2 regions of the Billgrantia sp. C5P2 genome follow, and region 2 is predicted to be linked to the other one. Evidence: riboswitches for the same ligand, from Rfam matches in the RefSeq annotation. Region 2 holds a riboswitch; the other holds the start of a gene.
What was found. A riboswitch is a leader RNA that binds a small molecule or an ion and turns the genes downstream of it on or off. The one in region 2 is predicted to bind thiamine pyrophosphate.
Positions count from the first base shown of each region.

Region 1: linked by a shared signal. The riboswitch ahead of tenA (thiaminase II) and the one ahead of ACRWQA_RS03925 (sodium:solute symporter family transporter) in region 2 are both predicted to bind thiamine pyrophosphate.

Region 1 covers NZ_CM128542.1:3,221,964-3,237,916, reverse strand. Annotated here, with positions in the region: gene ACRWQA_RS14925 (CBS domain-containing protein) at 1-584, shown strand, start outside; gene ACRWQA_RS14920 (aminotransferase class V-fold PLP-dependent enzyme) at 619-1,743, opposite strand; gene ACRWQA_RS14915 (class I SAM-dependent methyltransferase) at 1,956-2,558, opposite strand; gene thiO (glycine oxidase ThiO) at 2,892-4,028, shown strand; gene pta (phosphate acetyltransferase) at 4,031-6,205, opposite strand; gene ACRWQA_RS14900 (acetate/propionate family kinase) at 6,202-7,392, opposite strand; gene ACRWQA_RS14895 (EamA family transporter) at 7,555-8,484, shown strand; gene ACRWQA_RS14890 (porin family protein) at 8,596-9,099, shown strand; gene ACRWQA_RS14885 (PDDEXK family nuclease) at 9,172-10,419, opposite strand; gene thiC (phosphomethylpyrimidine synthase ThiC) at 10,549-12,438, opposite strand; TPP riboswitch at 12,509-12,627, opposite strand; gene tenA (thiaminase II) at 12,665-13,333, opposite strand; TPP riboswitch at 13,419-13,553, opposite strand; gene ACRWQA_RS14870 (lysophospholipid acyltransferase family protein) at 13,609-14,538, opposite strand; gene ACRWQA_RS14865 (DUF4870 family protein) at 14,543-14,917, opposite strand; gene ACRWQA_RS14860 (VOC family protein) at 14,985-15,377, opposite strand; gene ACRWQA_RS14855 (class I SAM-dependent methyltransferase) at 15,445-15,953, shown strand, end outside.
Region 2 covers NZ_CM128542.1:811,133-827,085, forward strand. Annotated here, with positions in the region: gene ACRWQA_RS03890 (FAD-dependent oxidoreductase) at 1-1,319, shown strand, start outside; gene ACRWQA_RS03895 (sensor domain-containing diguanylate cyclase) at 1,598-3,649, shown strand; gene ACRWQA_RS03900 (LysR family transcriptional regulator) at 3,623-4,567, opposite strand; gene ACRWQA_RS03905 (CoA-acylating methylmalonate-semialdehyde dehydrogenase) at 4,753-6,252, shown strand; gene ACRWQA_RS03910 (sensor domain-containing diguanylate cyclase) at 6,402-8,246, shown strand; gene ACRWQA_RS03915 (peroxidase-related enzyme) at 8,324-8,914, shown strand; gene ACRWQA_RS03920 (hypothetical protein) at 8,939-9,610, opposite strand; TPP riboswitch at 9,728-9,836, shown strand; gene ACRWQA_RS03925 (sodium:solute symporter family transporter) at 9,826-11,214, shown strand; gene ACRWQA_RS03930 (APC family permease) at 11,338-12,780, shown strand; gene ilvD (dihydroxy-acid dehydratase) at 12,902-14,587, shown strand; gene ACRWQA_RS03940 (hypothetical protein) at 14,692-14,880, shown strand; gene ACRWQA_RS03945 (XRE family transcriptional regulator) at 15,003-15,284, opposite strand; gene ACRWQA_RS03950 (hypothetical protein) at 15,316-15,567, opposite strand; gene ACRWQA_RS03955 (TAXI family TRAP transporter solute-binding subunit) at 15,566-15,953, shown strand, end outside.

The sequences.
Region 1 (15,953 bases), 2.4 Mb from region 2:
ACGCCGCGGAAAACGTCCTCGGCATCGTCAGCGAGGGTGACCTGATGCGCCGGGTCGAGAACGGTGAGGGACGACAAAAGTCCTGGTGGCTGCGAATCTTCGCTGGCGGCAGCAGCGCCAGCGAATACGTCAAATCGCATGCGCGTCGGGCAAGCGAGATCATGACGCGAGACCCCATTACCATCAGCGAAGACGAGCCGCTGCATCGCGTGGCCAAGTTGCTTGAGCAACATCACATCAAGCGGGTGCCGGTCGTGCGTGACGGCAAGCTGGTGGGTATCGTCAGCCGCGCCAATCTGCTGCGCGGCTTCTCGGCCACGGCTCCCGATACGGAAACGCCGGTGACGGCCGACGATCGTGAGATCCGCGATGCCATTCTCAAGGAGGTAGAGGAGAATACCGGCGTCTGGATCGATCGTATCAACATCATCGTCACCGAGGGCGTGGTGCAACTCTGGGGGCTGGTGGAGAGCCAGGAAGAGAAGAAGGCCGTCCAGGTTGCCGCCGAGAACACGCCCGGGGTGAAATCCGTGGAGAACAACCTCGGCATGATGCCGCGCGGTGTGAGTGGCTTCTGGACCTGAGTCGTAGGGCGGCCTGGGGCCGCCCCGATCGGGGTCAGGCGGCCCGCTCGAGTGCCGCTTCCAGGTTGGCCAGGCTGCGCTCGATGTCGTGCAGTTTGTCGAGCCCGAACAGGCCGATACGAAAGGCCCGGTAGTCGTCGCCTTCGTCGCACATCAATGGCACGCCGCCAGCCACCTGGATGCCGGCGGAGGCGAACTTGGCCACGATATCGGCGTCATCGGTGTAGCAGACCACCACCCCCGGCGCCTCGAAGCCGGGTGCCGCCACGCTGCGGTAGCCGTAGCGGGCCAATAGCTCGCGTGCGCCGCGGCCCAGGGCCCACTGCTCCTCGCATACCCGATCGAAGCCGTACTCGGCGGTCTCGTTCATGATGTCACGCAGCCGGGCCAAGCCATCGGTGGGCAAGGTGGCGTAATAGGCATGGCCGCCGTTCTCGTAGGTCTCCATGATCCACAGCCATTTGCGCAGGTCGCAGGCAAAGCTGGTGCTGACGGTCTCTTCGATACGCTCACGAGCTCGCTCGGAGAGCATCACCATGCCGCAGCAGGGCAGGCCGCTCCAGCCCTTCTGCGGGGCGCTGACGAGCACGTCGACGCCGATCTCGGCCATGTCCACCCATAGCGTGCCCGAGGCGATGCAGTCGAGTACGAACAGGCCGCCGACGTCATGCGTTGCCGCTGCGACACGGCGCAAGTAGTCGTCTGGCAGCAGCAAGCCGGCCGAGGTCTCGACATGGGGCGCGAACACCACCCCGGGCCGCTCTTCGCGAATGCTGCGCTCGACCTCCTCGATGGGGGCCGGGGCGAAAGGAGACTGGTTATCCTGCGGCGCCTGGCGGCTCGCCTTGAGCACCGTGGTCGATGCGGCAATGGCGCCCATTTCCAGTATCTGCGACCAGCGGTAGCTGAACTGGCCGTTGCGGATCACCAGGCAGTGCTGGTTGGTGGCGAACTGGCGGGCCACGGCCTCCATGCCGAAGGTGCCGCTGCCGGGCACGATCACGGCGCTGCGGGCACGATAGACCCGCTTGAGCGTCGCCGAGATGTCGCGCATGACTCCCTGGAAGCGCTGGGACATGTGGTTGAGCGAACGGTCGGTATAGACCACCGAGTACTCGAGCAGGCCTTCGGGGTCGACGTCGGGCAACAGGCCGGGCATGGGTTCCTCCCTTGCGGTGCTTGGCTGAAGAATCTTCGAGCCCATGAGAATAGGCCGTTTACGCGTACCGAACCAGCACCGCACCGGCAGCGTGGCACGGCACGTGCTCAGGTCGCTGCCGTCGTGCCGGTTGCGTTCAACGGATCGGGTTCAAGGGCAACGTTCGACGGGTACCGCAGGCCAGGCAGCCTGCGGTTCAGGTCCGAAGGGGCTCACTTGTGGCAGAAATAGACCCTGGCTGGCGGGATGTTGATGGGTTCGAAGGTACTCACTACACGCGAGAAGGTCTGGCGCAGGTCGGAGGAGACCTTGGGCGAAAACTGATAGATCAGCATGGCTCCTTCAGGCCCCAATGCCTCGTGGCTACCCTTGAGGATTCGCTCACGGATCTCGGCCGGCATGGTACTGAACGGAAGGCCCGCCACCACGTAATCGGCTGCGGGGAGGTGTAGCCGCTCCAGCTCGGCTTCGATCGTCTCGGCCGAACCGGCGATCACCTTCAGCCGTGGGTCGGACAAGGTGCGATTGAGGTAATCGACGAAATCTTCGTTGGTCTCGATGACCACCAGCGTTGCGTCAGGGTGCAGGCGGTTGAGGATCTCCTGGGTGATGGTGCCCACTCCGGGCCCGTATTCGACGATGACTCGAGCTCTCTCCCAATCGACGGGTTCCAACAGGCGGCGTATGAGGAAGGAGGAGCTGGGAATGATCGAGCCCAGCATGCGGGGATGCTTGAAGAAGTTGCGGGCGAACAGCGACAGTTGAGCCCGTCGCTCGGGACCTGCTTCGACCGAGGGTCGCTCTTGAACCGCCATGGGCCTTCCTCCTTCAGTTTTCGCTGAACATGCCTCCACTCTAGGCCAGCCTGGACCAGCGTGAAAGGGCGAGGTTACCAGCATGGGTTCGCTGACGGATGCTCTTGAACGTGCCGTTGCTGCAGTTCGTGCCCGATGAGGTTACTGGACGACACCGGTTTTGGTTACCATGGAGCTGCTGCGTCGGCATCGCGAGAGGTGGAAGGGCACCGCCACCTGACGATCCTCGCTCTATGACAGTGTCACTGCCCGCGCCCCGTCTCGCCGGGGCGCCGTCGTGTCATGAGCCTGAACGCTCGCCGCCTGGGCGGGCATGAGTCACAGGAGCACTGTGTGAACGATTTTCTCATCGTTGGAGGCGGGGTCATCGGTATGCTCACCGCCTGCCAACTGGCCGAGGCCGGCCATGGTGTCACTCTGGTAGAGCGGGGTCGCTGCGGCCAGGAGGCCTCCTGGGCCGGTGGCGGCATCGTCTCGCCGCTTTATCCCTGGCGCTATAGCGAGCCCGTATCCCGGCTAGCCCACGGCGCGGCGCAGCGCTATGCCGAACTGGCCGACAGGCTGCTCGAGACCACCGGTATCGACATCGAGTTTCGCCAGAAGGGATTGCTTTACCTGCGCGTGGACGATGCCGAGCACGCCTTCGCCTGGGCGCAGCGCCAGGGCTGGCCGCTGGAGCGTGTCGACACAGCCTCTATCTACGCCAAGGAGCCGTGGCTGTGCGAAGGGTTGGATGACGGTCTGTGGATGCCGACGTTGGGTAGCGTGCGCAATCCGCGATTGTGCCGGGCGTTGCGCGCACGGCTGGACGCGCTGCCCAACGTGACCCTGGTGGAGAACGTCGCGGTGCAGCGGCTCGTCGCAGAGCGGGGGCAAGCCTGTGGCGTGGAGACCGCGCAAGGGCGCATCGACGCCGGTCGTGTGATCCTCTGTGGCGGCGCGTGGAGCGGCGTGCTGCTGGCCGATCTCGATGTGGCGCTACCCGTGCGCCCGGTCAAGGGGCAGATGATGCTGTTCGCCACGCCACCGATGCCGGGCGGCCGCCAGTTGCTCGAGCGGGTGGTGCTGGCCGACGGGCGCTACCTGATCCCGCGTGCCGATGGCCGCGTGCTGGTCGGCTCGACGCTGGAGCAGACAGACTTCGACAAGCGCACCACCGAGGAGGCGCGCGAGTCGCTTTGGCAAAGCGCGGTGTCGATGCTGCCGGTACTGGCCGAATGCGAGATCGAGCACCACTGGGCCGGGCTGCGGCCCGCGGCCCCCGACGGTATCCCCTTCATCGGCGCCGTGCCCGGCATCGAAGGGCTTCACGTCAACGCCGGGCACTACCGCAACGGCCTGGTGCTGGCGCCGGCGGCGACCCGGCTGCTGGTCGATCTGCTACTGGGACACGAACCGGCCATCGACCCCGCTCCCTATCGTCCCGACCGCCTGGCCAGGGCGGAGCGAGTAGCCACCCCAGGCCCGTAGCGTCAATCGCGCTGGGCGGCCTGAATGGCCGTCAAGGCGATGGTATAGACGATGTCGTCGACCAGGGCGCCGCGCGAGAGGTCGTTGACCGGCTTGTTGAGCCCCTGCAGCATCGGCCCCACGCTGATCACCCGGGCGCTGCGCTGCACCGCCTTGTAGGTGGTATTGCCGGTGTTCAGGTCGGGGAAGACGAATACCGTGGCGCGCCCGGCCACCGGTGAATCGGGCGCCTTCTGGCGGCCAACGCTCTCGATGGCGGCGGCGTCGTACTGCAACGGGCCGTCGATCAGCAGGTCGGGGGCCTGCTCCCGGGCCAGCCGCGTGGCTTGGCGCACCTTGTCGACGTCGGCACCGCTACCGGATTCGCCGGTGGAGTAGCTGATCATGGCCACCCGCGGCTCGATGCCGAAGGCTTGGGCCGAGCGCGCACTCTGAATGGCGATCTCGGCCAGCGCCTCGGCGTCGGGGTCCGGGTTCACTGCGCAGTCGCCGTAGACCACCACCTGCTCGGGCAGCAGCATGAAGAAGATCGACGATACCTGGCGGTAGCCGGGGGCGGTCTTGATCAATTGGAAGGCGGGCCGCACGGTATTGGCCGTGGTATGCACGGCGCCTGAGACCAGGCCGTCGACCTCGTCGAGCTGCAGCATCATGGTGCCCAGCACCACGTTGTCCTGCAGCTGGTCCTCCGCCGTCAGTTCGTTCACCTTGCCGCGACGGCGTTCCACCATGGGCGCCACGTAGCGGTGGCGAATCCGCTCGGGGTCGAGGATCTCGAGTCCCTCCGGCAGCTCGATGCCGCGATTATGGGCTACTTCCTCGACCTCTTCGCGACGGGCCAGCAGCACGCAGTTGGCGATGCCGCGACGCTGGCAGATTGCCGCGGCCTCCACAGTGCGCGGCTCGCTGCCCTCCGGCAGGATGATGCGCCGGTTGGCGCGCTGCGCCCGCTTGACCAGTTCATGACGGAACGCCGAGGGCGACAGGCGCGGGGTGAACCCCCGGCTGAGGTGGTCCTTGAGCCACTGCAGGTCGATATGGCCGGCCACGAAGCGGGTCACCTGTTCGGCGCGCTCCAGGTCGTCCATGGGAATGTCGTTGCCCATCCGGCCGAGGTTCTTGGCGGTGGTGAAGCTGTCTGTGTCCACCGCCAGTACCGGCATGCCGGTCTTCAGCGCCGGCCGGCACATCTCGATCATGTTGTCGTTGGGCATGAAGCCGTTGGTCAGCAGTACACCGGCCATGGGCACCCCGTTCATGGTGGCCAGCGCCGAGGCCAGCACGATGTCGTCGCGGTCACCGGAGGTCACGATCAGGCTGCCGGGGCGGAACACATGCAGGGCATTGGCGGCGCTGCGCGCGCACAGGCTGGTGGAGAGTACGCGGCGGTTGGCAGCGTCTCCCTCGCTGAGGAAGCGGGCATCGAGTGCCCGTGCCACGTCGACCACCCGCGGTGCGATCAATGCCGGGTTGTAGGGCACCACGCCGATCAGGTGGAAGCGGTCGGTGGCGAGCGCCGGCGAATAGCGGCGCAGCTCGGCGAGAAAGGCATCGTCGAGCAGGACATTGCTGGTGCCCGGGGCCAGCGAGGGCTCCTCGGCGCCGGGCAGGTTCTGCATGCGCATCAGGATGCAGCCCAGGGTACGCGTGGAGCCCACCCCGCCGAAGGCCTGGGCGTGCATGTCGAGCTGTTCGGCCAGCGCACCGGGAGCGTGGGCATCACCGCTGCCGACCAGGATGATGCGCGCGTTCAGCGCATGGGCCAACTGGGTGTTGAGGTGGGTGGCGTAGGTGCCGTGGGCGGTAGGTACCACGCCCTCCACCACGATCAGGTCCGGCGCGCTGCCGTCGTGGCTGTCCACCGCCTGATCGAAGAGTTCGATGACCTGCTCCATCAGCACGTCCAGGCGATCCTGGCGCAGCAGGCGTTCCATGTCGGCCTGGGGCATGGGCGCCGGGGGGCGCAGCCCTAGCGTGCTGCTCACCAGTGCGGTGGAGCGGTCGGGGCCGGGGCCGTTCAGCTCATCCTGGCGGAACGGCTTGAAGAAGCCGGTCTTGAGACCAATGGTGTCGAGCGCCTGCATCAGGCCCAGGCTGGCCGAGGTCAGGCCGACCCCCACGCCGGTTGGCACCATCAGCAGGATCTGGGGTTGCGGTCGTACTTCGTGCGGCGTCATGCGTTCGTCTCTTCCTTTCGCTGAGCCAGGCGCTGGCGGGTTTCGGTGGCGATCTGTCCCTCTTCGTCGGTGGGAATGACCCACAGCTGGCGCCCCCCGGCGTCGATGCGGCCCTCGCGTCCCCGTATCGTCTCGTTGTTGACGGTGCGGTTGAGCTGGAGGCCGAAATGGGGAAGCAGTCCGATGATCCGTTCGCGTGACGCGGCGGAGTTCTCGCCGATGCCACCGGTGAAGACCAGGCCATCGAGGTGGGGCAGGGCGCAGGAGAGCGCTGCCAGCGACTTGGCGATGCGGTAGCAGAACACCTCGATGGCCAGCGTCGCCCCGGGATGTCCCTGCGACTCGGCGGCCTCCAGCTCGCGCATGTCGTTGGTCAGGCCCGACAACCCCAACAGGCCGCTGTTGCGGTTGAGCACCTCGTCGATGCGATCCAGCGACCAGCCCAACTGGCGCGAAAGATGCGCGTGCAGGCCCGGGTCGACGTCGCCGCTGCGCGTGCCCATCACCAGCCCTTCCAGCGGGGTCAGTCCCATGCTGGTGTCGAGGCTCTGACCCTGCCACACGGCGCAGGTGGAGCAGCCGTTGCCCAGGTGAGCGGTTAGCCAGGCGCCGCCCTCGAGCTCGCTCAGTGCATCGGCGCGTCGGCTGACGTAGGCGTGGCTGGTGCCATGGAAGCCGTAGCGGCGTATGGCGTGGTCGCGGTAGAGTGCTTCCGGCAGGGCATAGCGGTAGGCTCGCGGCGGTAGGGTCTGGTGGAAGGCGGTATCGAACACCGCCACCTGGGGCAGCTTGGGAAACAGCCGTCGAGTGGCCGCCACTCCTTCGAGATTGGCCGGGTTGTGCAGCGGGGCCAGCGCCGAGGTACGCTCGATCGCCTCGGCGACGTCATCGTCGATCAGCGCAGCACGGGTGAAGCGCTCTCCGCCATGCACGATGCGGTGGCCTACCGCGACCGGCTGATAACCCTCCAGGCGCTCGAGAATGGCTTCCAGCGCACGGGTGTGATCGGCATTGCCGAGTGCCTGCGTGAAGGGTTTACCGCGGCTGTCGACGCCCTCGAGCCGGGCGTCGTCGCCCCCCAGGCGCTCCGCCAGTCCGGCCAGGCGTGGCTGGTCCGGTTCGGAAGGTACCAGGGCATATTTTATCGACGACGAACCGCAGTTGATGACCAGTACCGAGGCGTTCATCGGGGCTCCACACGAAGAGGATTTAGAGGCAGGATAGACGTCAGACTTTAGTCTATCATCCTGGCGTCGCCACCGGCCCTGCTCCAGGTCAAGCCAGCATTTGATTAGCCGTCTATCGAAAATGCTGGCATGCTGATGGCCTCCAATATCGCGGGAACCGCCATGTCGACCAATACCGCGGCGCTTGGCAGCGCCTCGCTGCTGCCGCGCCATCTTGCCGTCCTGCTGTTGGCCTGCGTCGCCACTCTGTTCGCCGGCAACCATGTCGCGGCCCGCCTGGCCTTCGACGAGGGCACCGGGCTGCTGCTCGCCGTACTGGTGCGCTCCGCCGTGGCGCTCACCGTGCTGGGGGCGCTTTTCCTGTGGCAGGGCAAGCGCTTGTCGCTACCGGTCGGAACCGGGCGCTGGCAGCTGCTGGCGGGACTGATGGTCGCGATCCAGAGTCTTTGCCTCTATTCGGCAGTGGCGCGCATCCCGGTGGTGGTCGCGCTGCTGTTGATGAATACCTTTCCCATTCAGCTGGCGCTGCTGACCTGGGCACTGGGCGGCCCACGCCCAACGCTGCGCGCGACGCTGATCATGGCTGCAATCCTGGTGGGCCTGGTGGTCGTGCTCGATGTCCCCGCCTGGCTGGCGAGCCCCGAGGCACTCGGTCCGCAGTGGCTGCCCGGTGTGGCCTTCGGCCTGGGAGCCGCGGCGGCCTTTTCCTGCGCGCTGTGGATCACTGAGCATCACCTGGGTGAGGTGGGCAGCACGCTGCGCAGCCTGCTGACCATGCTCACGGTATTCGTGATGATGATCGTCGCCGGTGTACTGCAACTGGTGCCGGGTGGCATGGCGTTGCCAGCGAGCCCGATGGGATGGGGAGCGCTGGTGGCACTGGCGCTGCTCTACAGCGTGGCATTCTCGGTGCTGTTCATCAGCGTGCCGCGGCTGGAGATGGCGCGCAATGCGCCGGTCATGAACGTCGAGCCGGTAGCCTCGCTGCTGCTTGGCTACCTGGTGCTGGGACAGATGCTGTCGGGAATGCAGCTGATCGGTGGGGCGATCGTACTGGGCGGCATCGTCGTCCTCAGCCTGTCACCGCGCTGAGTCTGCCTCGGCGCCGGGCTTGCCGCGCGTAGATTCGTCTTGCGTGCATTCCGACTCTGTACCAGACTGAAGGCGATGTATGGAAACAGTGTTTCTTAATGGAGGTGCGCTATGAAACTGCTCGCCATTTCCACTGCTATGCTGATGGCCACCGCCTTTGCTTCTTCGGCCCAGGCCCAGCAGTATCAGATGCCGATGTATCCCCAAGCCTATGCCGGCGCCGACGCCATGTTCTGGGAGCTCGATCCCGATCAAGGCTCCTCGGCCGATTCCGTGGGGCTTCGCCTCAACGGTGGGATGCAATTCAACGACTACTTCGGCGCCGAGGCCCACCTGGGCACCGGTGGCTCCGACGGCGCGGCCGAGCTCGATTACCTGGTGGGCGCCTACGCCAAGGGCATCCTGCCGGTCTCGCAGGAGTTCCGCCTGTATGGCCTGGCGGGCTTTACCGAAGTGGATTTCGACACCGACAGCGAGAGCGGTTTCTCGTATGGCGGCGGCGCCGAATTCGATGTGGTGCCCAACCTGGCGGTGGGAGCCGACTACATGCGCTATCTGGACAAGTCGTCCTACACCTTCGACGCGGCAAGTGTCGGGGTTCGCTACCGTTTCTGAGGCGATTCGCCTGTGCGCATCTGACCGCGCCCCCATTGGCAACGCCATGGGGGCGATTTCGTTGCTGGCCAATCAGCCTCCCGGCCAGTTGCCGTGCTCCTTCCAGCTCGCCAGCAGGGCAGGGAGGTGTTTGAGGTCTCCGTTCTCGACGACTTCGACCTCCATACCCTGTAGGTGCTGCAGCTCGGTGAGCCGCTGACGGGACTTGTCGAATTCACCGCAGGCCAGCAGCACGCGGGTGGCGGCGAGCCCCGCAGAATGGTTGAGCATGCCGTGCAGCCGTTTCAGGCCCTGCTCGATGCAGGCCGTGGCGCCGGGGCGCGCGATGAGGCACTCGATGAACAACAGCTGGTTGCGTTCTACCGCCAGGCAATCCGATACCACGGGCTCTCCGTTGTGCTGGCCGCTCAGGTCGAGGATATGAGCCTCGCTGCAGACCTGCGATAGCCCGGCCTCCTGGGCGCTGAGCCAGGCGTATTCCGTCAACCAACCGCCGCCCAGGTAGCGCCCGCCTTCCACGGAATCGATGTCAATGACCTCCGGTGCGTCGCTCGCCCAGTGCAGCAGGCCGGTCTCGTCCAGCGCCTTCAGCGCATCGGTGGCAGGGAAGCATGGCGATGCCTTCAGCCGCTGGCGCTCGGCGCCGGGTCGTAGCCGGGCTGCCGAGGGATTGGCACTCTCCAGCACGCCCCCCTCGCCGTGCACCATGTCGTGCAGTTCTCCGAGCAGTTCGGCCAGACGGTCGGCGTGATGGGCGAGGTAGCGGGTAAGGTGTCTGCGCTGAGTGCATGCCTGGTGCCAGCTTGCGCTGTCGGAAAGGGCCCGAACTCGCTTGCGACCGTTGGCTTGCAGGTAGCGATCGACGTCCAGTACCGGCTCGATGGCCATGATCTCGGGAGCGGAGCCGGGGCTATCGTAAGCCATGCGGTAGAGCGCACCGGCCCGAATGTCCACGTACAGCCAGTCGGCGGAGCAGCGCTGCATGGCCTGCTGAAACAGCAGGGCGGTAAGCGTACTGCAGCCACCCGCATCGAGGGTGACCGAGAGGGAGGGGGTGTCGAACTGCTGCCGATACAGGGTTTCGGCCAGTTCGTCAGCATATTGGGCGCAGCGATGGGGCTCGTCGAGGGGAAGGCGAGCGCGCGTCTCGATGTCGGTTCCAGGGGGAAGCTCATGGCGCAGCAGGATCGCCAGTCGTTCGGCCGCCTGGGGCGATGACTGGCACGGTATCAGCACGATTCGCTGGGGGCGAAGCTGCAGAATCGGTATCAGACTTACCTCAGGGCGCTCGGTTACCAGCGCAACGTGCAGGTGTGGCATGGGCTTGCTCCCTCCGCACTTGGTCCTTGCAGGTTTCTACAGGCTACATCCGAGCGTTCCGTGCTGTCGCCTGTGGCGACAAAAAAACACGCCGGCCCTGGGGCCGGCGTGTCGTTGCAGCGTCGTGGCTCAGACTTCCTTGTAGAGTTCCGCTCCTGCCTGGCGAAACTTCTCCGCCTGCTCCTCCATTCCCTTCATGACCGCTTCCTGATCGCCATCGAGGCCGTTGTCCCGAGCGTAGTCACGCACCTCCTGGCTGATCTTCATGGAACAGAACTTGGGCCCGCACATGGAGCAGAAGTGGGCCACCTTGGCCGAGTCCTTGGGCAGCGTTTCGTCGTGGTATTCGCGCGCGGTGTCCGGGTCGAGCCCGAGGTTGAACTGGTCCTCCCAGCGGAACTCGAAGCGCGCCTTGGACAGCGCATTGTCGCGGCGCTGGGCGGCCGGATGCCCCTTGGCGAGGTCGGCGGCGTGAGCGGCGATCTTGTAGGTAATGATGCCGGTCTTGACGTCGTCCTTGTTGGGCAGGCCGAGGTGCTCCTTGGGCGTGACGTAGCAGAGCATGGCGCAGCCGTACCAGCCGATCATCGCCGCGCCGATGCCGGAGGTGATGTGGTCGTAGCCCGGAGCGATGTCGGTGACCAGCGGGCCCAGGGTATAGAAGGGTGCCTCGTCGCAGTACTCGAGCTGCTTGTCCATGTTCTCCTTCACCAGGTGCATCGGCACGTGGCCTGGACCCTCGATCATCACCTGCACATCGTGCTTCCAGGCGATATGGGTCAGCTCGCCGAGGGTCTTGAGCTCGGCCATCTGCGCCTCGTCGTTGGCATCGGCCACCGAGCCTGGGCGCAGGCCGTCACCCAGGGAGAACGCCACATCGTATTGCTTGCAGATCTCGCAGATCTCCTCGAAGTGGGTATAGAGGAAGCTTTCCTGGTGATGGAACAGGCACCACTTGGCCATGATGGAGCCGCCGCGTGAGACGATGCCGGTGACACGCTTGGCGGTGAGCGGTACGTAGCGCAGCAGCACGCCGGCGTGGATGGTGAAGTAGTCCACGCCCTGCTCGGCCTGCTCGATCAGGGTGTCGCGGAAGACTTCCCAGGTGAGATCCTCGGCCACGCCGTTGACCTTCTCCAGGGCCTGGTATATCGGTACCGTGCCGATCGGTACCGGCGAGTTGCGAATGATCCACTCGCGGGTCTCGTGGATGTTCTGGCCGGTGGAGAGATCCATGATGGTATCCGAGCCCCAGCGGATGCCCCAGGTCATCTTGTCGACTTCCTCTTCGATGGAAGAGGTGACCGCCGAGTTGCCCAGGTTGCCGTTGATCTTCACCAGGAAGTTGCGGCCGATGATCATCGGCTCCGATTCCGGGTGGTTGATATTGCAGGGGATGATCGCCCGCCCGGCGGCCACCTCGGCACGCACGAATTCCGGGGTGATCTCTTCCGGCAGGCGTGCGCCGAAACCCTGGCCCGGATGTTGGTGGCCCAGAATTCGTTCGACTTCCTCAGTACCGAGCGCCTGCCGGCGCTGGTTCTCTCGAATGGCGATGAACTCCATCTCCGGGGTGATGATCCCCTGGCGGGCGTAGTGCAGCTGGGTGATGTTCTTACCCGCCTTGGCGCGCCGTGGCGTGCGCTTCAGGTCGAAGCGCAGTTGGGCCAGCATGGGGTCGTTGGCCCGGCGCTTGCCGTAGTCGGAGGTGGGGCCGTCGAGGAATTCGGTGTCGCCACGCTCCTCGATCCAGGCGCGGCGCAGCTCCGGTAGGCCGCGGCGCAGATCGACGCTGATCTCGGGGTCGGTGTAGGGGCCCGAGGTATCGTAGACCAGCAGCGGCGGGTTCTCTTCGTCCTCGCCGGAGGTCCGGGTGGGCGACAGCGAGATCTCGCGGAAAGGCACGCGAATGTCGGGGCGTGAACCCTGGACGTAGACCTTGCGCGAGCCGGGCAGCGGCTGGATGGCAGCCTCGTCGACCATGGCGGTATCGGCGAGGAAGTGCTGGGTCTTGCTCATGGGTGTTCTCCCTTGTTGTGGGTCGTCAGGGAGGACAGCTGGGGAGGACAGGGGCAACAGGGCGGCGCCCGGCTGCATGTCGCTTGATCCCTACGCTGGTCCTAGCCAGTTCAGGTTCAACGGGATCCATGCTGGGCGCGCGGCGCTGCATGATCTCAGCCGTCTTCAACGGCACCCCGTCAAGCGTGTTTGCCCGCCATGTCGGCGGGTATTGCATGGCAGCGGGTCAGATCGCTCGATCCAGTCCCATCTGCCAGAAATCGATCTCGAGCCGGGTGGCGTCGCGAAACACCTCGGCCAGCTCGACAAAGCGCGCCGCAGTGACGTCGGCCAGGCGGGCATCGAGCCACTCCAGCTCGGCGTGCATGGCGGCCTGGAATTCGTCGCTTTCGTACATGGCGATCCAGGCGTCATAAGGGTTGGTCTTGCCGCGCAGCGTGAAGGCTTGTGCGTTCAGCCAATTGGCGATCTCGCCGTAGCCCACCAGGCAGGGGGCCAGCGCCACGTGCAGGTCGAGCAGGTCGCCACGGTTGCCGGTATCCAGTACGTAACGGGTATAGGCCATTGTCGCCCGTGCCTCGGGCAGCGCGGCAAGCGCCTCCTCGCCGATGCCCCATTCGCGGCAGTAGCCCACGTGCAAGCCGAGCTCCACGTCGAGAATAGCCTTGAGGCCCGCATGGGCCTGGCGCAGGTCGGCGAGGTTGCGGCTCTTGTAGGCGGCCAGTGCGTAGGCACGGGCGAAGTGAATCAGGAACAGGTAGTCCTGCTGCAGATAGTGGCGAAAGGCGCCCTCTGCGAGCGTGCCGGCGCCCAGGCCGCGCACGAAATCGTGCTCTATGTAGGCTCGCCAGTCGTCGTGGCAGGCGTTGGTCAGGTCGTTGAAGCGATAGCCCATCTTGCCTCCGGTATCGAATCGGATCCGGAGCGTGGGCGGGAGGAAGGAAGAGGTGGCTGGGGGCAGGTGAGGGATGCTTGCCGCAATGGGGCCACCGCTTGATCCCTACGCCGGTACGAGCCGGATCAGGTTCTACGGGCCCCGCCGTGACGACTGCTCACAAGCAAGCAATGTCGTATGGCGATCTCAGCCGGTTCCACCGGCACCCCGTCAAGCGTCTGGGCCAGTCTAGCAGGAAGAGCCCGTCTTGCCAGTCACCGAAGCGAAATGGGCTTTCAATACAGCCGGAACGACTTGTGCTCCGGATGACCTTGCTGCTCCTCGATCACCTTGCGGTAGCGCTTGTATTCCCACTGATACTGGGCCGGGTCCAGGGCGATGGCATCCTGCACGCAGGCGTTCACGCCGGTCGCCGATTGCTCTTCGTCCGATGAGTAGACCCGCTCGTCGGCGGCCAGGAAGTGAATGGCGAAGCCGCGGCCCGGAAGGCGCCGGGCCACGCCGGTGACCACGCGGGCGTCGGTGCGGGCCACCAGCTTGGGCAGCAGGGTCGCGGTGTAGGCGAGGCGGTGGTAGAAGGGGGCGAACACGCCGCTGCCCCAGTCGGGCTCCTGGTCCGGCAGGATACCCACTGCTTCGCTGCGCTTGAGCGCCTTGAGCAGGGCGGCAACGCCACGCGGGTTGGTCGGCACCAGGCTCGCGCCCATGCGCTCGCGCCCTTGGCGGATCACCGTATCGAGTTCGGCGATCTTGGGCGGCTCATACATGGCGGTGAAGGGGAAATGGCTGGAGAGCCAGAAATTGAGCACTTCCCAATTGCCGAAGTGCGGTGCCAGCACGATGACGCCACGCCCCTCGGCACGGGCATCGTCGAGCAGTTCTCGGCCGTGTACCTCGAGAATTGAACCTTCGACCCGCTGTGGCGTGGCCATCCAGGCGAAGCCCAGCTCGAGCATGGTGGCGGTGGAGTGGGTCAGGCTCTCCTGGGCCAGCCGTCGACGTTCGGCCGTGCCTTGGTCGGGATAGACCTCGGCGAGGTTGATCTCGGTGACCTCACGCTCGCGCCGACTGAAGCGATGCACCAGCGGGCCGGCAAGGCGAGCCAGCCGCCAGAGCATGGCGGGGCGGCGGCCGGCCAGGGTACGCCACAGCGTGGCGATGGCTCGGCCCTGCAGGGTGGCGGTGGATGACTGCGTCTTGCTCATGGGCTCAGATCAGCCAGGCGTCCACGTTGTCGGGGGCGCGGTGCTCCTGCAGGCGCTTGATGCCCTTGACGCAGCGAATCACCAGCCAGACCACAGCCAGTAGCGTGGTCACGAAGCCAATCAGTACCAACGTCAGCAGCAAGGAAACGGCAAAATAGAGTACCGAGAGCCAGAAGGTGCGGATCAGGTATCGATAGTGCTCATCGAACCAGTGAGGCCCCTCGCCACGGTAGACGTAGGCGATCACCACGCCGATCAGGGTCGTCAGGCCACCCGTGACGATACCTGCCAGGAACAGGGCATAGACGACGATGGGCAGGGTGATGTCGGGCGTTCCGCCCGAATCGATGACGCTACGGCTTTCAGGGCTATCGTTCATGAGGCGTCCAGTCGTTCATGGTTTGCGTCAATGATACCGGCCGTGGGCGACATTGCCAGGGAGGCAGCTATTCGAGCGCCTCCTTGAGCGGGCGGCTGATTTCCAGCAGGTTGCCGTCGGGGTCGCGCAGGTAGAGCGATTCGATGAGGCCATTGGCACCCTGACGGGTGACGGGGCCGAGCTCCACTTCGACTTCCAGGGCTTCCAGGTGCCGCTGGACCTCATCCAGCGGCAGCAGGCTGCGCAGGCAGAGGTCGAGACTGCCCGGCGTGGGGGTGGCGGCACGCGGTTCGATGTCGGTAGCGGTCCAGTGCAGGCGCAGAGCGATATCGCCGAGTATCAGGTCGACACGCTCGCGATCGCGATAGCGTACTTCGAGCCCGAGCACGCGAGAGTAGAAGTCCACGGCACGGGAAATGTCGGTCACGGTAATGACCAGGTGGTCCAGACCTGACAGCATTGCCGGCCTCCTCGTTGAGATGTGTTTTCTGTAGCCTGTGGTTCGCCAGGCCCAAAAGGATACGACGATGCCGACCTGCCCGCTATGCGCTAGCCCACATTCTCGCCATTTCCATCGTGATGCGCGCCGGGATTACTACCGCTGCGAGGAGTGCCGGCTGGCGTACGTGCCGACGGCTCAGCGCCTCTCGCCCGCGCAGGAGCGGGCGGTCTACGACCAGCACGAGAACCACCCCGACGACCCCGACTATCGGCGCTTCCTGTCGCGGCTGTTCGAACCGCTGAAGAGCCGGCTGGCGCCGGGCGCCCGCGGCCTCGACTTCGGTGCCGGCCCAGGCCCGACGCTGTCGGTGATGTTCGAGGAGGCGGGCCACCCCATGGCGATCTACGATCCTTTCTACGCATCGGACACCTCCGTACTCGAGCGCCGCTACGATTTCATCACCGCCACCGAGGTGGTGGAACACCTGTTCGCGCCGGGGCGTGAGCTCGATCGCCTGGTAGCGCTGCTGCCCGACGACGGCTGGCTGGGGCTGATGACCAAACGCATGACCAGCGAGGAAGCCTTCGCCCGCTG
Region 2 (15,953 bases):
TTGCTGCCAAGGGGGCCGGCATGGACTCGGTAGTGCTGGAGCGCGATGCGCTGCCGCGGGGCAGCACCTCCATGTCGCAGGGGTTCATTCCGGCGGCGGGGACGCGCTTCCAGAAAGAGGCGAGTGTCGAAGACAGCCCGGAACTGATGGCCGAGGACATACAGCGCAAGAACGGCCACCAGGCTGACCCCGCTATCGTTCGCGCCCTGACCGAAGCCTCGGCCGGCGTGGTGGAGTGGCTGGCCGACGCTCACGGCGTGCCTTTCGACCTGGTGGAGGGCTTTCTTTACCCCGGCCACAGCCGCATGCGCATGCACGCCACCCCGCGGCGTACCGGAGAGGAGCTGATGGGCAGCCTGCTCAACGCGGTGGAGGCGGCGGGCATCGACCTGCTCACCGAAGCCCAGGTGGTGGATCTGCACGTGGACGACGCCGGCCGAATGCATGGCGTGACCCTCGAGCGCCCCGACGGCAGCCGGGAGACTATCGGCTGCGACGCACTGATCCTTGCCTGCAACGGCTACGGCGGAAATCCCGAGCTGGTGGCGCGTCACTTGCCGACCTTGAAGGATGCCCTCTACTTCGGCCATGAGGGCAACCAGGGCGACGCCTTGCTGTGGGGAGAGGCGATGGGCGCCAGCCTCAAGGACCTGGGCGCCTGTCAGGGGCACGGTTCGCTGGCGATGCCACACCAGACTCTGATCACCTGGGCGGTGATGATGCGTGGCGGGGTGCAGATCAACCGCGAAGGGCGACGCTTCTCCAACGAGCACGGCGGCTACTCGGAGCAGGCGGCCAAGGTACTCGCCCAACCGGGCGGGCTGGTCTGGAACCTGTTCGACCGGCGCATCCACCAGGCAGCGCTTGAATTCGAGGACTACCGTAATGCCCACATTGCCGGGGCGGTGCGCACCTTCGACAGCCTCGAGGCCATGGCAACGGTGCTGGCCCTGCCGCTGGAGGTCTTGCGCGAAACCTTCTCCGAAATGCACGCCCTGGCCGAGAGCGGTGAGGCAGACGACTTCGGGCGGAGTTTCAAGGCCGCGGATCTGTTGGAGGCGCCCTTTCACGCGATCAAAGTCACCGGCGCGCTGTTCCATACCCAGGGTGGGCTCGAGGTGGACACCCAGGCTCGGGTAGTACGGCGTGACGGCGCTACATTCCCCAACCTGTTTGCCGCCGGCGGCGCGGCGCGGGGTGTCTCCGGCTCGGGGGATAGTGGCTACCTTTCGGGCAATGGCTTGCTGAGTGCGGTGGTGCTGGGAGCTATCGCGGGTCGAGAGGCCGCTCGCCAGCTCGGCTGCGACTCTGCCGCCTGAGCGGAAGCCCAGGGCGTGGAGTAGGCTACTGATCGCCGGCCTCCGCCATCGCGACCAGTCGGACCATAGCGATTGCGGCTGACCGACTGAGCTCAGAGAGCGGGGCTCCGCATGTTTACGAGCCACTTGAAAAACATGGCATGATTTTACAATGTCGTGAATGACATTTTTTTACCGACTTGTTAATAAAGATAACGTTAATGGACCGTTAAGCTGCCACTCTATCGCTACACAGAGAAACAGGCCTTGCCTGAATCATGTATCGAAGAGAGGGCAGCTTGCCACAAGGTACGACTCGCGGCGCGCCATGGCGTCGCCTGAATACGTTGCAGAAGCGCTTGCTGGTTGGGTTGGTCATGACCTGGCTTGTCATCGTCGGGCTGCTATTGTTCGTTGCCTGGGGCAGTGGTCAGAGATTGCTGCACGAAGCCAACCTGTCTCACCTGGGGTATCAGGCGGAAATATTGAGTCGTGAATTACGCGATCGCCTGAATTTACGCTTTACCGCACTGGAGAGACTCTCTTCGCAACTTGCCGGTGTCCCGGGCGAGGAGGCCTCGCTTCTTCTACAGCATAATCCCAGCCTGCTGGCCTATTTCGAAGGCATCATCGTCAGCAATGCCGATGGCGAGCTTATCGCCGATCTGCCCGAGGTGCCGGGGCGCGTTGGCTTCGACATATCCGACACTGAATACTTCGATATGGTGAGCAATTCCCCCTGGCCTTATGTCAGCCGTCCCTTCTTTGGTCGGACCAGCCACCAGCCCTTGGTGATGCTACTGGTGCCTCGCCTGAATGACCAAGGGGAATTCGATGGAGTCGTCGGTGGGCTCCTGAACTTCGCCCATGGCCAGTTTTTCAACAGCATATCCTCGCTGACCTTTGAGCATAGTGGCCACGTAGCCATCTTCACCACCGACGGCGAGCCACTGTTCGTGCCTGGGTCCATAAGCCGATTCGTCGGATCCTTGCAGCGCCTCGACCCTCCGGATTTTCAGCTCGCCTTGGACGGGTGGCAGGGCGAGACACTCCATGAGTTGGATGGCGAGGCCGTGCTGGTGGGCTACCGCCAGGTGTGGGAAGCAGGCTGGGTGGTGGCCATGACAATGCCGCGCGAGTCGATGCTGGTGCCCTTTGAGGGCTTCCTGGAGCGGCTTTGGTGGACCTGGCTGGTGGCTGCACTGGTGCTGCTGGTCGTCATTCGCTGGCTGGTTGGGCACCAGCTCAAGCCGCTTCATCGGCTCGAACGGCAGATAGGAGAGATCGGCTCCGGTGCTCGGCACCAGTTGGAGCTCTCGACCAGCCTGAGGGAGCTGACACAAATCTCCCGTGCCTTCAACGGACTGGAGCAGGAGCGCAAGAAGGCCTTGCAGCACTCGAAGAACCGAGAGGCCTTTCTGGATGCCGTACTCGGCTCGACCCCAGTCGGTATGTTCGTTGCCGATCAAAAAGGCGACCTCATCTACCTCAACCCGGCCCTTTCGGCAATGTTGGGGCTTCGGGCCGATGCCTCGACAAATGATCTTTGGCAGCTCATTCATGAGAATGATCGCGAGGATGCTCACGACATGTGGCGGCATGCCATGAACCTGGGAAAGGAGTTCCTGCGCCAACTTCGGATGAGAGATGGCAAGGGCGCTTTGCTATGGGTCGAAATCCATGCCAGTCGGGTGCAGGGGGACGGCGATTCGCTGGGTATCGTGGGCACGATCAAGGACATCACCGAGCGGCAACACCAAGAAGCCTTGCAACGCTGGGAGGCCGAACATGACCCGCTTACAGGCCTGCTCAACCGCCGAGGTTATCAACGGCGTCTCGAAGACGCGATGGCTGATTTCACCAAACTCGGCACGCCTTCTGCAGTGATTCTCTTCGATCTGGATCGCTTTAAACCGGTAAATGACGAGGGTGGGCACGCGCTTGGCGATGAGCTGCTGCGCCGCGTGGCGCAGGTACTGGTATGGGAGGTGCGGCGCAGCGACCATGTCGCCAGGCAAGGGGGAGATGAGTTCGGCCTGCTGCTGCCGAGCTGCACGCTCAGCCAGGCCGTGACAATTGCCGAGTCACTGCGCGTTGCCATTAGCCAAGTCAGCGTCAGCCATGAAGGCAACGAGTACTTCGTGACGGCGAGCATCGGCCTCACCGCGTTCAATGAAGGGGATGAAAATCTCGATTCGATTCTGGCGCGGGCCGATGCCGCAAGTTACGACGCCAAGAAGCAAGGGCGCGACAAGGTCGTCGTGCACGACGGCGATGCCTCTGAAGGCCGCATATCGACCCCGACTGGCAGTAACGCGGCGGAATCAACCGAGAGAGGTGGGGAGCGTTAATCTGTCCGCCTCGCCCATCAACAGAGCACGATTGAGCTCCAGCGCCTCGCGCAGAAAGTCCCATAGTAGCCGCACCCGTGCCAGGCGGCGCTGCTCCTGGCGCGCGGTGATCCAGAACTGGCGCACGATCTCCACCTCGCCATTCAGCACGCTCTCGAGCCGGTCGCCGGTTTCGGCCATGAAGCAGGGCAGTACGGCGAGCCCGGCCCCCTGCAGGGTGGCGGCGTGCTGGGTGGTCACGCTGGTGCTGCGAATCGAGAAGTGCGGCGCCGTACCGACCACCGCGGGGTCGAGCAGCGGGTCGAGATAGCTCAACTGTTCGCTGAAGATCAGGTCGTCGACGTAGCCGATCAGTCGGTGTTGCCCTAGGTCGGAAAGTTTGGCAGGGCGGCCGTGGCGCTGAAAGTATCTCTGGCTGCCGTAGAGCCTTAGCCGGTAATCGCACAGCCGCGAGATGACCAGCCCCTGGCTCGCAGGGCGCTCCACGGTGATGGCGAGATCCGCCTCGTGGCGGCTCAGGTTGACCACCCGGGGCAGAGCCAGCAGATCCAGGGTTATGCCGGGATGACGCTCGCAGAAAGCCGAGAGCAGCGGGGCGATGACCCAGGTGCCGAATCCCTCGGTCACGCCCAGGCGGATCTGGCCGCCGAGCTGGCGATTCTGGTCGGAGAGGTTCTCACCCGCTTCGAAGGCGTGGCGGGCCATCTCCTCGGCGTGGGCCAACAGTTGCTGGCCGGCTTCGGTCAGGTGGTAGCCGTGGGTGCTACGCTCGAAGAGTTGGGTATTGAGTTTCTGCTCGAAGCGGCGGGTGCGCCGCGACAGGGTGGAGTGGTCCAGGCCCAGGCGCCGGGCGGCATCGGTGAGCCGCTGGCTGCGTGCCACTTCGAGAAAGATCTGGATGTCCTGCCAGTCGAGCATGGGGCCACTCTATAAGCGAGGCTGGTTGTGCATTCTTGCACAAATCTTGTGAAGAAGTACGCATTGTCATGCCTGTGGGCCTCTCTATAGACTCGAATTCATCAAGGTTCGTGTAAATCTACACATAAAGTCTAAGCCCGACTCAGCCTTATAACGACGACAAGCACGACAGGAGAATACCCGCCATGTCCGTTCGCGAAATTTCCATGTACATCGACGGCCAGGCCGTCCCGTCTCAGAGCCAGGAGTGGCGCGACGTCGTCAACCCGGCCACCCAGGAAGTGGTGGCGCGGGTGCCGTTCTGCACCGCCGAGGAGGTCGACCGCGCCGTGGCCAGCGCCAAGGAGGCGTTCAAGACCTGGCGCAAGACGCCGCTGTCCAAGCGCATGCGTATCATGCTCACGCTGCAGGCACTGATCCGCGAGCACACTGAGGAACTCGCTGCGCTGATCACCGAAGAGCACGGCAAGACCCTGCCCGACGCCGCCGGCGAAGTGGGGCGTGGTCTGGAAGTGGTGGAGCATGCCTGCTCGATCACCTCGCTGCAGTTGGGCGAGCTGGCCGAGAACGCCGCCAACGAGGTCGACGTCTACACCCTCAACCAGCCGCTGGGCGTGGGTGCTGGCATCACCGCCTTCAACTTCCCGATCATGCTGCCGTGCTTCATGTTCCCGCTGGCCATCGCCAGCGGCAATACCTTCGTGCTCAAGCCCTCCGAGCAGGACCCGAGCTCCACCATGCGCCTGGTCGAGCTGGCCCACGAGGCCGGCGTGCCGGCCGGCGTACTCAATGTGGTGCACGGCGGCCCCGACGTGGCCAACCAGATCTGCGACCATCCCGACATCAAGGCGCTCTCCTTCATCGGCTCCACCCATGTCGGCACGCACATCTACCGCCGTGCCTCCGAGGCTGGCAAACGCGTGCAGTCGATGATGGGCGCCAAGAACCACTGCGTGGTGATGCCCGACGCCAACCGCAGCCAGGCCATCAACAACCTGCTGGGCTCCGCCTTCGGTGCCGCCGGCCAGCGCTGCATGGCCAACTCGGTGGTGGTGCTGGTGGGCGAAGCCAATAAGTGGCTCGACGACATCGTCGAGGGCGCACGCAACATGAAGGTGGGCCCGGGCACCCAGCGCGACGCCGACCTCGGCCCGCTGGTTTCGCCTGCCGCCAAGGAGCGCGTGGAGCGCCTGATCGACGTCGGCGAGAAGGAGGGCGCCAGGCTGCTGGTCGACGGCCGCGGCTATCAGGTGGAAGGCTACCCGGACGGCAATTTCGTCGGCGCCACGGTGTTCGCCGACGTCAAGCCGGAGATGACCATCTACCGCGAGGAGATCTTCGGCCCGGTGCTGTGCGTGGTGAGCGTCGATACGCTGGATGAAGCGATCGCCTTCATCAACGCCAACCCCAACGGCAACGGCACCTCGATCTTCACCAACTCCGGCTGGGTGGCGCGCCGCTTCGAGAGCGACATCGACGTCGGCCAGGTGGGCATCAACGTGCCGATCCCGGTGCCGGTAGCCTACTTCAGCTTCACCGGTTCGCGTGGCTCCAAGCTGGGCGACCTGGGCCCCAACGGCAAGCAGGCAATCCAGTTCTGGACCCAGACCAAGACCGTGACCGCACGCTGGTTCGAGCCCGAGAACGTCTCCAGCGGCATCAACAGCACCATTTCGTTGGGCTGAACCGACACAGGCCGCAAGACGCACCCCCGCCGTTGCCGGCGGGGGTGCTTGCGTTTACAGGCGTTCACAGTTATTTACATCAAGATGCTAGAGTGACCTTGGATATCGGAACCTGACTCCGGAGACAAAGTGACAAGGTATCTTGCTATATGCCTTCCCTCCCTGTAACGGTGCTCGGGTTTCCCCCTTGGCTGCTGGCTTTGCTGTGTCTCGTCTCGCTCAACGCCCAGGCCATCGAGGTTGGCACTCTCAGCGAGGAGCGCAATCTGGGGCCGCACGTCGAGTTGCTGGAGGATGCCGGACGCCAATACGACATCGAGCAGCTGATGAATCGGGGGGATGCGCTGGCGTGGCAGGCGTCGAGGCAGGAGACCCTCAACTTCAGCTTCTCCGGTTCTGCCTGGTGGCTACGGCTGCGGGTCGAGAACGGCTCCAACGACGAAGTGCGCCGGCTGCTTGAGCTGGCCATGCCGCTGCACGACTATCTCGACGGCTACGTGGTGGACGAGCAGGGCGAGATCGTCAGCCAATGGCAGACCGGCAATCGCCGTAACTTCGATTCCCGCCCGATTGCCCACCGCACCTTCGTGCTGCCGGTCTATATTCCGCCCGGCGAGTCGCGAGAGATCTTCCTGCGGCTGGACACCCACGACGGGCTGTATGACGCCACGCCCCTCTACCTCATGAACGATGCCAGCTTCCTGGCCAAGGCCCAGCGCGAACTGATGGCCTTCAGCCTCTACTTCGGCGCGTTGATGGCCCTGCTGATCTACAATCTGCTGCTTTACATTTCCACCCGTGAGCGCTCCTTGCTGCTCTATGTGGCTTACCTTGGGTCCTTCTTCATTCTGATGTTCACGGCTCGAGGCTTTGCGTTCCAGTACTGGTGGCCAACACTACCGACATTCAACAATCAGATGGTGCCGATCAACATCGGTATCTTCGCCTTCTTGCTTGCTGTCTTCAGCGATAGTTTCTTGAGCCTGCGCCAGCACGCCCCGTGGGCGACCCGGGTACTTTTCGCGGTGGCCGGCCTGTGTCTGCTGAGTTCGCTACCGGCGCTACTGGGCCATTACGCTCCGGTGTTTCGTCTGATGATTCCTGCCGCCATCGTGCTCTCCTGCCTGTTGCTCGGTGTGGCGGTCTGGCGCAGCCTGCGCGGCGACACGCTGGCCAGGATCTATCTGGTGGCGTGGGGCGTGCTGCTGGTGGGCGTAGCGCTGTACTTCCTGCGAGTGGCCGGCATTCTGCCGTACAACATCGTCACCGAGTATGCCGTCCAGGTCGGTTCGGGAATCGAGTTCCTGCTGCTCTCCCTGGGGTTGGCCTGGAAGATCAACCAGTTCAAGAACGAGAAACTCGTTGCCGAGCGCGCCACCATCGAGCTGCAGCGCTCCCTCAACGAGCGCCTGGAAGACCAGGTGCAGCAGCGAACTCGCGAATTGGAAAGGGCCAACCGGCAGCTTACGATCCTGTCGCGCACCGATCCGCTGACCGGTTTGTTGAACCGCCGTCAGTTCCAGGAGCTGGTGGACCAGGAGCTGCAGCGGCGGCGACGCAACGGGCAGCCCTTGCTGTTCGCGGTCATGGATATCGATGACTTCAAACCCTACAACGACACTTATGGCCACCAGGCTGGCGACCAGGTGTTGATGCGGGTGGCAACGCTACTTCAGGACCACTTCCGGCGTGCCGGCGACCGGCTGTTCCGCCTGGGCGGGGAGGAGTTCGGCTTGCTGCTCGAGGTCGACTCCCTCAAGGCTGGCAAGCAGTTGCTGGAGCGGTATCGAGAGGCCCTCCAGGGGCTGGGAATACCGCATGAGGCGTCTCGGTATGGAGTGATCACGGCTTCCTTCGGTCTGGTGGCCTGCCAGGGATGCGAGGCAGTGCGCGATGTCCAGTCTCTCTATCATCTTGCCGACAAGGCCATGTACGAAGCCAAGGCGGGCGATCGCAACCGAGTGGTCACCTGTTCCCTGCTGCCTGAGACATGACGGAGGTTGCATGGACAGCGTCTTGACGTTGACGTTAACTGTGACGTGACAAGAGCGACAATATCCAGGAGAACGTCATGTCAGCCCCGCTCAGCCGCTTCCCCGTACCCGAATCGATCGACGACCTGCCGGAGGATGTTCGTGAGGCCATCCTGGCCGTGCAGGAGAAGGCCGGCTTCGTGCCCAACGTATTCCTGATGCTGGCACACCGCCCCGATGAGTTCCGCGCCTTCTTCGCCTACCACGATGCCCTGATGGAGCGGGAGTCCGACACGCTGACCAAGGCCGAGAAGGAGATGATCGTGGTCGCCACCAGCGCCCGCAACCGCTGCCTCTACTGCGTGGTGGCCCACGGCGCGCTGGTGCGCATCTACAGCAAGGACCCGTTGCTGGCCGACCAGGTGGCCATCAACCACCGCACCGCGCCGATCAGCGAGCGCCACCGGGTAATGCTCGACTTTGCCCTGTACTGCGGCCTGGAAGTGGGCGAACTCACCGACGAATGGCACGCACGACTCACCGAGGTCGGCTTCACCCACGACGACATCTGGGACATCGGCGCCATCACCGCCTTCTTCGGCCTCTCCAACCGCCTCGTCACCCTCACCGGCACCCCGCCCAACCCGGAGTTCTACCTGATGGGAAGGGTGCCGCGGGAGAAGAAGTGACTGGGTGTGTGATTCTGGTTCCGTTCAGGCGCGGCAGGCTTCCAACAGCATCCGCACCGGTTCCAGCTGGCTGACGTGCAGTGCTAGCACGCTGTCGCCGAGGGCGTCGTCGGTGGGGCGGATCACGGCGAATTCGCCTTCTTCGAGGTGGAATTCGTGGATTTCGCGGGGGCCTTCGGGTGTCCGGCAGTGGATGGAGCGGTAGGCGTCGTCCTCGCCGTAGGTCAGGCGGTGATAGACCTTGAAGAAGGTGTAGAGCGTGAGGCCTTGGTCGAAGGCAGGCCAGCGTGCAGGGATGGTGCGTGTCTCCTCGTCCAGCAACGGCCCCTTGGCCTCGGCGGCGGCGATGGCGTCGGCCAGCGGCTTGGCCAGCAGCGAAGCATTGTTGCGCGGCAGCGGGGCGGCATTGTCGATGGCTTGCTGATGCTCAGCGCTGACCCGGGCCAGGTCATCGAGCGATGCGATGCGGTAGTCGCCATGCGCCAGGTCGGCAGGCTCGAAGCCGCCATTTTCCCAGCCATGGATGACCCGCAGCGTCAGGCGGCCGCTTGCCATGGGCTCGCAGACCAGCGCCTGCAGGGCGACCCGCAGGTGCAATTGGCGCTCGATGGCCAGGTTATCGAACGCGGAATAGGGGTCGGCAAAGATCTGGTGAAGGTGCCCGGGGGCGTGTTCCTTGGCTTCGCTGAATGACATGGTAGGTCCCTGCGGGGGAGAAGTGTTCTGGTTTTGTCGTTGTTATATCATTCCAGGGGCTCCAGGTCATATCGGCCCGAAGGTGGCTGGCTTGAGGCCTGAAACGACAATTCATTCACCTGTCGCCAGGGGAGTCTCGCTGCGGCGAGGCTGAGAGAGCGCACGGCGCTGACCCTGGAACCTGATCCGGTTCATACCGGCGGAGGAAGTGCGACATGCCCTACCTGACGTCAGCCGTGCTCGGCGCGGCGCTTTTGTGCTTTGCTTTTCTGGGCCTGCGTGCCCGCCGGGCCGATGGCCCCCTCGACGACTACGTGACCGCGCGCAATTCCCAGTCGGCTTCGACCCTGGGGCTTTCGTTCCTGGCCTCGGGGATGGGCGCGTGGATTCTCTTCGCGCCGCCGGAGATCGGCGCCTTCGTCGGCCCCGTGGCGCTGGCGGGTTACGCCATCGGCTCGGCGCTGCCGTTCATCGTGCTGGGGCTCTACGGCCCGGCCATCCGCCGCCACCTGCCCGAGGGCCGCAGCATCGGCGAGTTCGCCGAGGCGTGTTATGGCGCCGGCGTGCGGCGCTGGGTGTCGCTGGTCTCGATCCTCTACATGGCCTGCTTCCTGGCTGCAGAGTTGACCGCCATCGGCGCGATCACCGCTCTGCTTTCCGACGTGCCCCCGGCGCTGGTAGTGGTCGGCGTGGCCCTCACCACGCTGCTCTACACCGCCGTCGGCGGCCTGCGAGCGAGCCTGGCCACCGACCGCTGGCAGGCGTGGCTGCTGATCGCCCTGCTGCTGGTGGTCGGTGGGGTTGCGCTTGTGCGCCTGCCCGAGATGCCCATCGAGGCGGCGCTGCCGCCGATCCCCGTGGGCAGTGCGTTGGGCGTGGCGCTGACGCTGATCATTGCGGTCACGGCCGCCAACCTGTTCCACCAGGGCTACTGGCAGCGGGTATGGGCGGCGCGTGACGACCATGCCCTCAACCGTGGTGCCTGGCTGGGCGGTGCGACTACCGTGGCGGTGGTGGCCCTGGTGGGCGGGCTCGGTATGCTGGCGGCGATGAGTGGCGTGGCCCTTGGCGAGCCGCCGATTCCCTTCTTTGCGCTTCTGGGCGAAGCACCGGGCTGGCTGGCGCTGCCGGCGCTGGTGCTGGCGGTTACGCTGGTAGCCTCCAGCGTCGATACGCTGCAGAACGGCATCGCCTCGCTGGTAGTGGCGGGCTCCGGCAGGCGCGGGCTCTCCATCGGTGCGGCCCGGTTGGCCACCGTGGCACTGATGGTGCCGGTGGTGGTCGTGGCGCTGCAGGGGCTCTCGGTACTGCGGCTGTTCCTGATTGCCGACCTGCTGTGCGCTGCCATCGTGGTGCCGGTGCTGCTCGGGCTGTGGCGGCGCATGACGCCGCTGGCCGCGGTAGCCGGGGGCGTGGCGGGCCTGCTCGGCGCGATCCTGCCGGGCTGGTTGGCCCAGGGTAGCCTGGTGGCCGGTGTGCTGGCGGCGAGCTTCCCGGGCAGCATTCCCACACTGCCGCCTTTTCTCGGCGCGTTGGCGGCCTCGACGCTGGTGAGCCTGGCCGTGGCCAGTGCGGTACCTCACGAGCGCGTCCGCACGCTGTGAGTCGGCCATGGCAGGTCTATGCTGCTAGAAGATCCTTGCGACCTAAGATTTCTTGTGTTGATTATTTTGATAAAGATGAGGTAAATATTTAACACACTCAACAACGACAATCGTGAGGATGGTATGACACAGGACTCCACGACAGCGCCGGGGCAGCTGGCTCGCGTGCTGGCCCGCAAGGATGTGTTGGCGCTGGCCTTCGGCGCCATGATCGGCTGGGGCTGGATCGTGCTGACCGGCAGTTGGATCCAGTCCGCCGGGAGCTTGGGTGCGATCACGGCCTTTCTGATCGGTGGGCTGATCATCGTGCTGGTAGGCCTCACCTATGCCGAACTCGCTTCCGCCATGCCCCAGGTAGGCGGCGAGCATGTCTACAGTTATCGTGCCTTGGGTCACTTCGCCTCCTTCCTGTGCACCTGGGCGATCACCCTGGGCTACGTCAGCGTGGTGGCCTTCGAGGCCGTGGCGCTACCCACCGTCGTCGAGCATCTCTTCCCCAACTATGCCGTGGGGCATTTGTGGACCGTCGCCGACTGGGACGTGCAGGCGACCTGGGTGGCCGTCGGTGTGGCCGGCTCGGTACTGATGATGTGGGTGAACTACGTGGGCATCCGCACCGCGGCACTGCTGCAGAAGCTGGTGACCCTGCTGATCCTGGTGGTGGGTATCATGTTCATCACCGGGGCGCTCTTTCAGGGCAATACCGCGACCATGGAGCCGCTGTTCTCTGTCGAAGAGGGCGTCGTAGGGGGCATCATGCTGGTGATCATCATGGTGCCCTTCATGTTCGTGGGATTCGATGTCATCCCCCAGGCAGCCGAGGAGATCAACCTGCCGTTTCGCGAGATTGGTCGAGTGTTGATGATCTCGGTGATCATGGCGGTGTTCTGGTATTCGTTCATCATCCTCGGCACCGCCTTGATGCTGAATCCCGACCAGCTGGCTACCAGCTCCCTGGCCGTACCGGATGCCATGCAGGCCGTCTTCCAGGCGCCATGGGCGGGCAAGTTGATGATCCTGGCCGGTATCGCCGGCATCGTCACCAGTTGGAACGCTTTCTACGTGGGTGGCTCGCGGGCGATCTACGCGCTGGCCCATTCCGGCATGCTGCCGGCCTGGCTGGCCAAGCTGCACCCCAAGCACCGCACCCCCACCAACGCTATCCTGGTGATGGGTATTCTCTCCTCGATCGCGCCGTTCTTCGGCCGCCCGGCCCTGGTCTGGCTGGTCGTGGCCGGCGGTCTCGGCATCGTCATCGCCTACCTGTTCGTGGCGATCTCCTTCGTGGTGCTGCGGCGTCGCGAGCCGGAGATGCCGCGCCCGTTCCGGGTGCGCCACGGCAAGCTGGTGGGCAGCCTGTCGATCCTGCTCTCTCTCGCTCTCATCGCCCTGTACATGCCCGGCAGCCCCTCCGCGCTGGCACCGGTCGAGTGGTTGATGTTCGCCGGCTGGATGCTGATCGGCCTGGCGCTCTATGCCTGGTCGAGGAAGCGCTATGGCATCGCCTACAGCGACCGCATGATGAAGCGCGAGCTGGCCGGAGCGGATCCCTACCCGGGTCGCTGAGGCATCGCTGCTGTCTTGCGAGGCCACGTCGGCGTGGCCTCGGTGGATAGCGGGACATTTGCCAGCTCGGCCTCGGGCGGCCACCCTCAGTAGATCACCCGATCGAAACGGAGACCGCCCCATGAGTGACACCTCGGACCCGCGCCGCCGCCATTCCGCCCCGGTGGTGGATGGCGTCGGCAAGTCGGCCAGCCGCGCCATGCTGCGCGCGGTGGGCTTCCACGATGAGGACTTCACCAAGCCCCAAGTGGGTATCGCCTCCACCTGGAGCATGGTCACGCCCTGCAACAGCCATATTCACGAGCTCGCCGAGCGTGCTCGCGACGGGGCCGATTCGGCCGGCGGCAAGGGCGTCATTTTCAACACCATCACGATTTCCGACGGCATCGCCAACGGCACCGAGGGCATGAAGTATTCGCTGGTCTCGCGCGAAGTGATCGCCGATTCCATCGAGACCGTGGCCGGCTGCGAGGGCTTCGACGGCCTGGTGGCCATCGGCGGCTGCGACAAGAACATGCCGGGCTGCATGATGGGCCTGGCGCGGCTGAACCGGCCAAGCGTGTTCGTCTACGGTGGCACCATCCAGCCGGGGGCAGGGCATACCGACATCGTCTCGGTGTTCGAGGCCATGGGTGCCCACTCGCGCGGCGACATGGACCTGATCGAACTCAAGCAGATCGAGGAGACGGCAATTCCCGGGCCCGGCTCCTGCGGTGGTATGTACACCGCCAACACCATGGCCTCGGCCATCGAGGCGCTGGGCATGAGCCTGCCGGGCAGCTCGGCCCAGGAGGCCGTGTCGCAGGCCAAGCGCGCCGACTGCGAGGCGGCGGGGGCAGCGGTGCTCGAGCTGCTTGCGCGCGACATCAAGCCCAGCGACATCATGACCCGTGAGGCCTTCGAGAATGCCATCACCGTGGTCATCGCCCTGGGCGGCTCGACCAACGCGGTGCTGCACCTGATCGCCATGGCCAGCACCGTGGACGTACCGCTTTCGCTCGCCGACTTCACCGAGATCGGTCGCAGGGTACCGGTGCTCGCCGACCTGCGCCCCAGCGGGCGCTACATGATGAGCGAGCTGGTGGCGATCGGCGGCATCCAGCCGCTGATGAAGATGCTGCTCGACGCAGGTCTCTTGCACGGCGATTGCCTGACGGTCACTGGCAGGACGCTGGCCGAGAACCTGGCCGGGGTCGAGTCGTATCCAGACGGGCAGACGATCATCGCGCCGTTGGAAGCTCCTATCAAGCGCGAGAGTCACCTGCGCATCCTCTACGGCAACCTGGCACCCGAAGGCGCGGTGGCCAAGATCACCGGCAAGGAGGGCACCCGGTTCACCGGCACCGCTCGGGTATTCGGCTCCGAGGAGGAAGCTCAGGTGCACATCAACGATGGCAGCGTGGTGGCCGGCGACGTCGTGGTGATTCGCTATGAGGGGCCGCGGGGTGGGCCCGGTATGCGCGAGATGCTCACGCCCACCTCGGCGATCATGGGGCGCGGGCTCGGCAGCGACGTGGCGCTGATCACCGACGGCCGTTTCTCCGGCGGCAGCCATGGCTTCGTGGTCGGGCATGTTTCGCCCGAAGCCTTCGACGGCGGGCCGCTGGCTCTGGTGCAGGATGGCGACGTCATCACCATCGACGCCGAGGCCGACACCCTTGAAGTACAGCTCACCGACGAAGAGTTGATACGTCGGCGTGCCGCGTGGCGCCGCCCCGCGCCGCGCTATACCCGCGGCGTACTGGCCAAGTACGCGCGCACCGTGAGTTCGGCCAGTACCGGCGCCGTCACCGACCTGGCCGAATGACGGGGCCGCGGCGCGTTTGGCAATGTCCGGGGTCTTGGCTAGGGTGAGGATGCACGGCGCAAAGGCGTCATTCCAATAGTCGAAGGCAACGGCAAGGAGGCAACATGCCCAAGAGCGGACCCAAGCAAGCCCGAATCGAGCCGATCCGCGATGCCGAGGACATCAACCTGCCGGTCACCGGCTGGCATGTGATCGACGAGACGGATCCCGGCAATGAGATCGTGGTCTCCGAGCACGAGACGGAAGTCGAGGCCCTCAAGGCGGCGGAAGAGCACGAGCAGCGCGAGCAGTGACGACTCAGGTGCCGGCCCCTGCTAACCAATCGGCAGGGGCATGACGCGGCGATAAAAAACGCCTCGCACAGTGGCGAGGCGTTTCGTATTCCGCCATATCGGCATGTCATCGCCGGCGTCGGCTAGTAGTTGAGCGCGCCGTCCGGATCGATGCTGTGGTAGACGAGCCGTAGCTCATCGAGAGAGAGGTGTTCGAGGCGGCCGGCCAGGAGATCGCTGATCTTTTGCGCCGGCAGCCCGGCCCTGCTTGCGATCTCGCGGCATCCGAGATCGGATACGGCGATCAGCCTTGTGACGATGCGCATCAGACGCGTGCGCTTTTCCAGGTCCCTGACGTCTAGGTCAGGGCATCTTCGCGGGGGGTCGAGGTATTCCGCGCTGATGGTATGTCGTGCCGTACTCATGATGCTCCAGTGGGCGATTGCGACAACCACATCATGGGGGCATTTCGCCATTTTTGCCAGTACCGTTTCGCGACTTTTTCGAGGTGCCGCGAAAGCCGCTGCCCGGCAGGCCGGATTGAGCCGGACTCGGCGGGATTGCCGAAAATTTACAAGAACGTAGAAACGGATGATTAGCCCCTTTGTGCAGGGTCATGCTAGTTTTTTCAGGTAAGCGGCCGGCTTTGCCCGGTACGTTCCCAGGAACAACCATAAACGATCCGGTTTCAGGACGGAGGAAATCCATGCGAGCTCTCAAATATGCTGCAGCCGCCTCGCTGCTAGCCGTAGCCCCGCTGGCGAGCGCCCAACAGCTCTCCATCGCGACCGGCGGTACTGGCGGTGTCTACTATCCGATCGGCGGCGGCTTCGCCGAGATCATCAACGACCATCTCGAAGGCTACGAGGCGAGTGCCGAGGTGACCGGCGCTTCGGTCGAGAACATGGGCCTGATCATGCGCGGCGACGCCGACCTGGCTCTGGTGCTGGCCGATACCGCCCAGCAGGCGTATGAAGGCGCCGGCGATTTCGAGGGCCGTCAGATCGAAAACACCCGGGCGCTGGCGTCGGTCTATCCCAACGCCGTGCAACTGGTGGTGCTGGCGGATTCCGATATCGAGTCACTGGAGGACC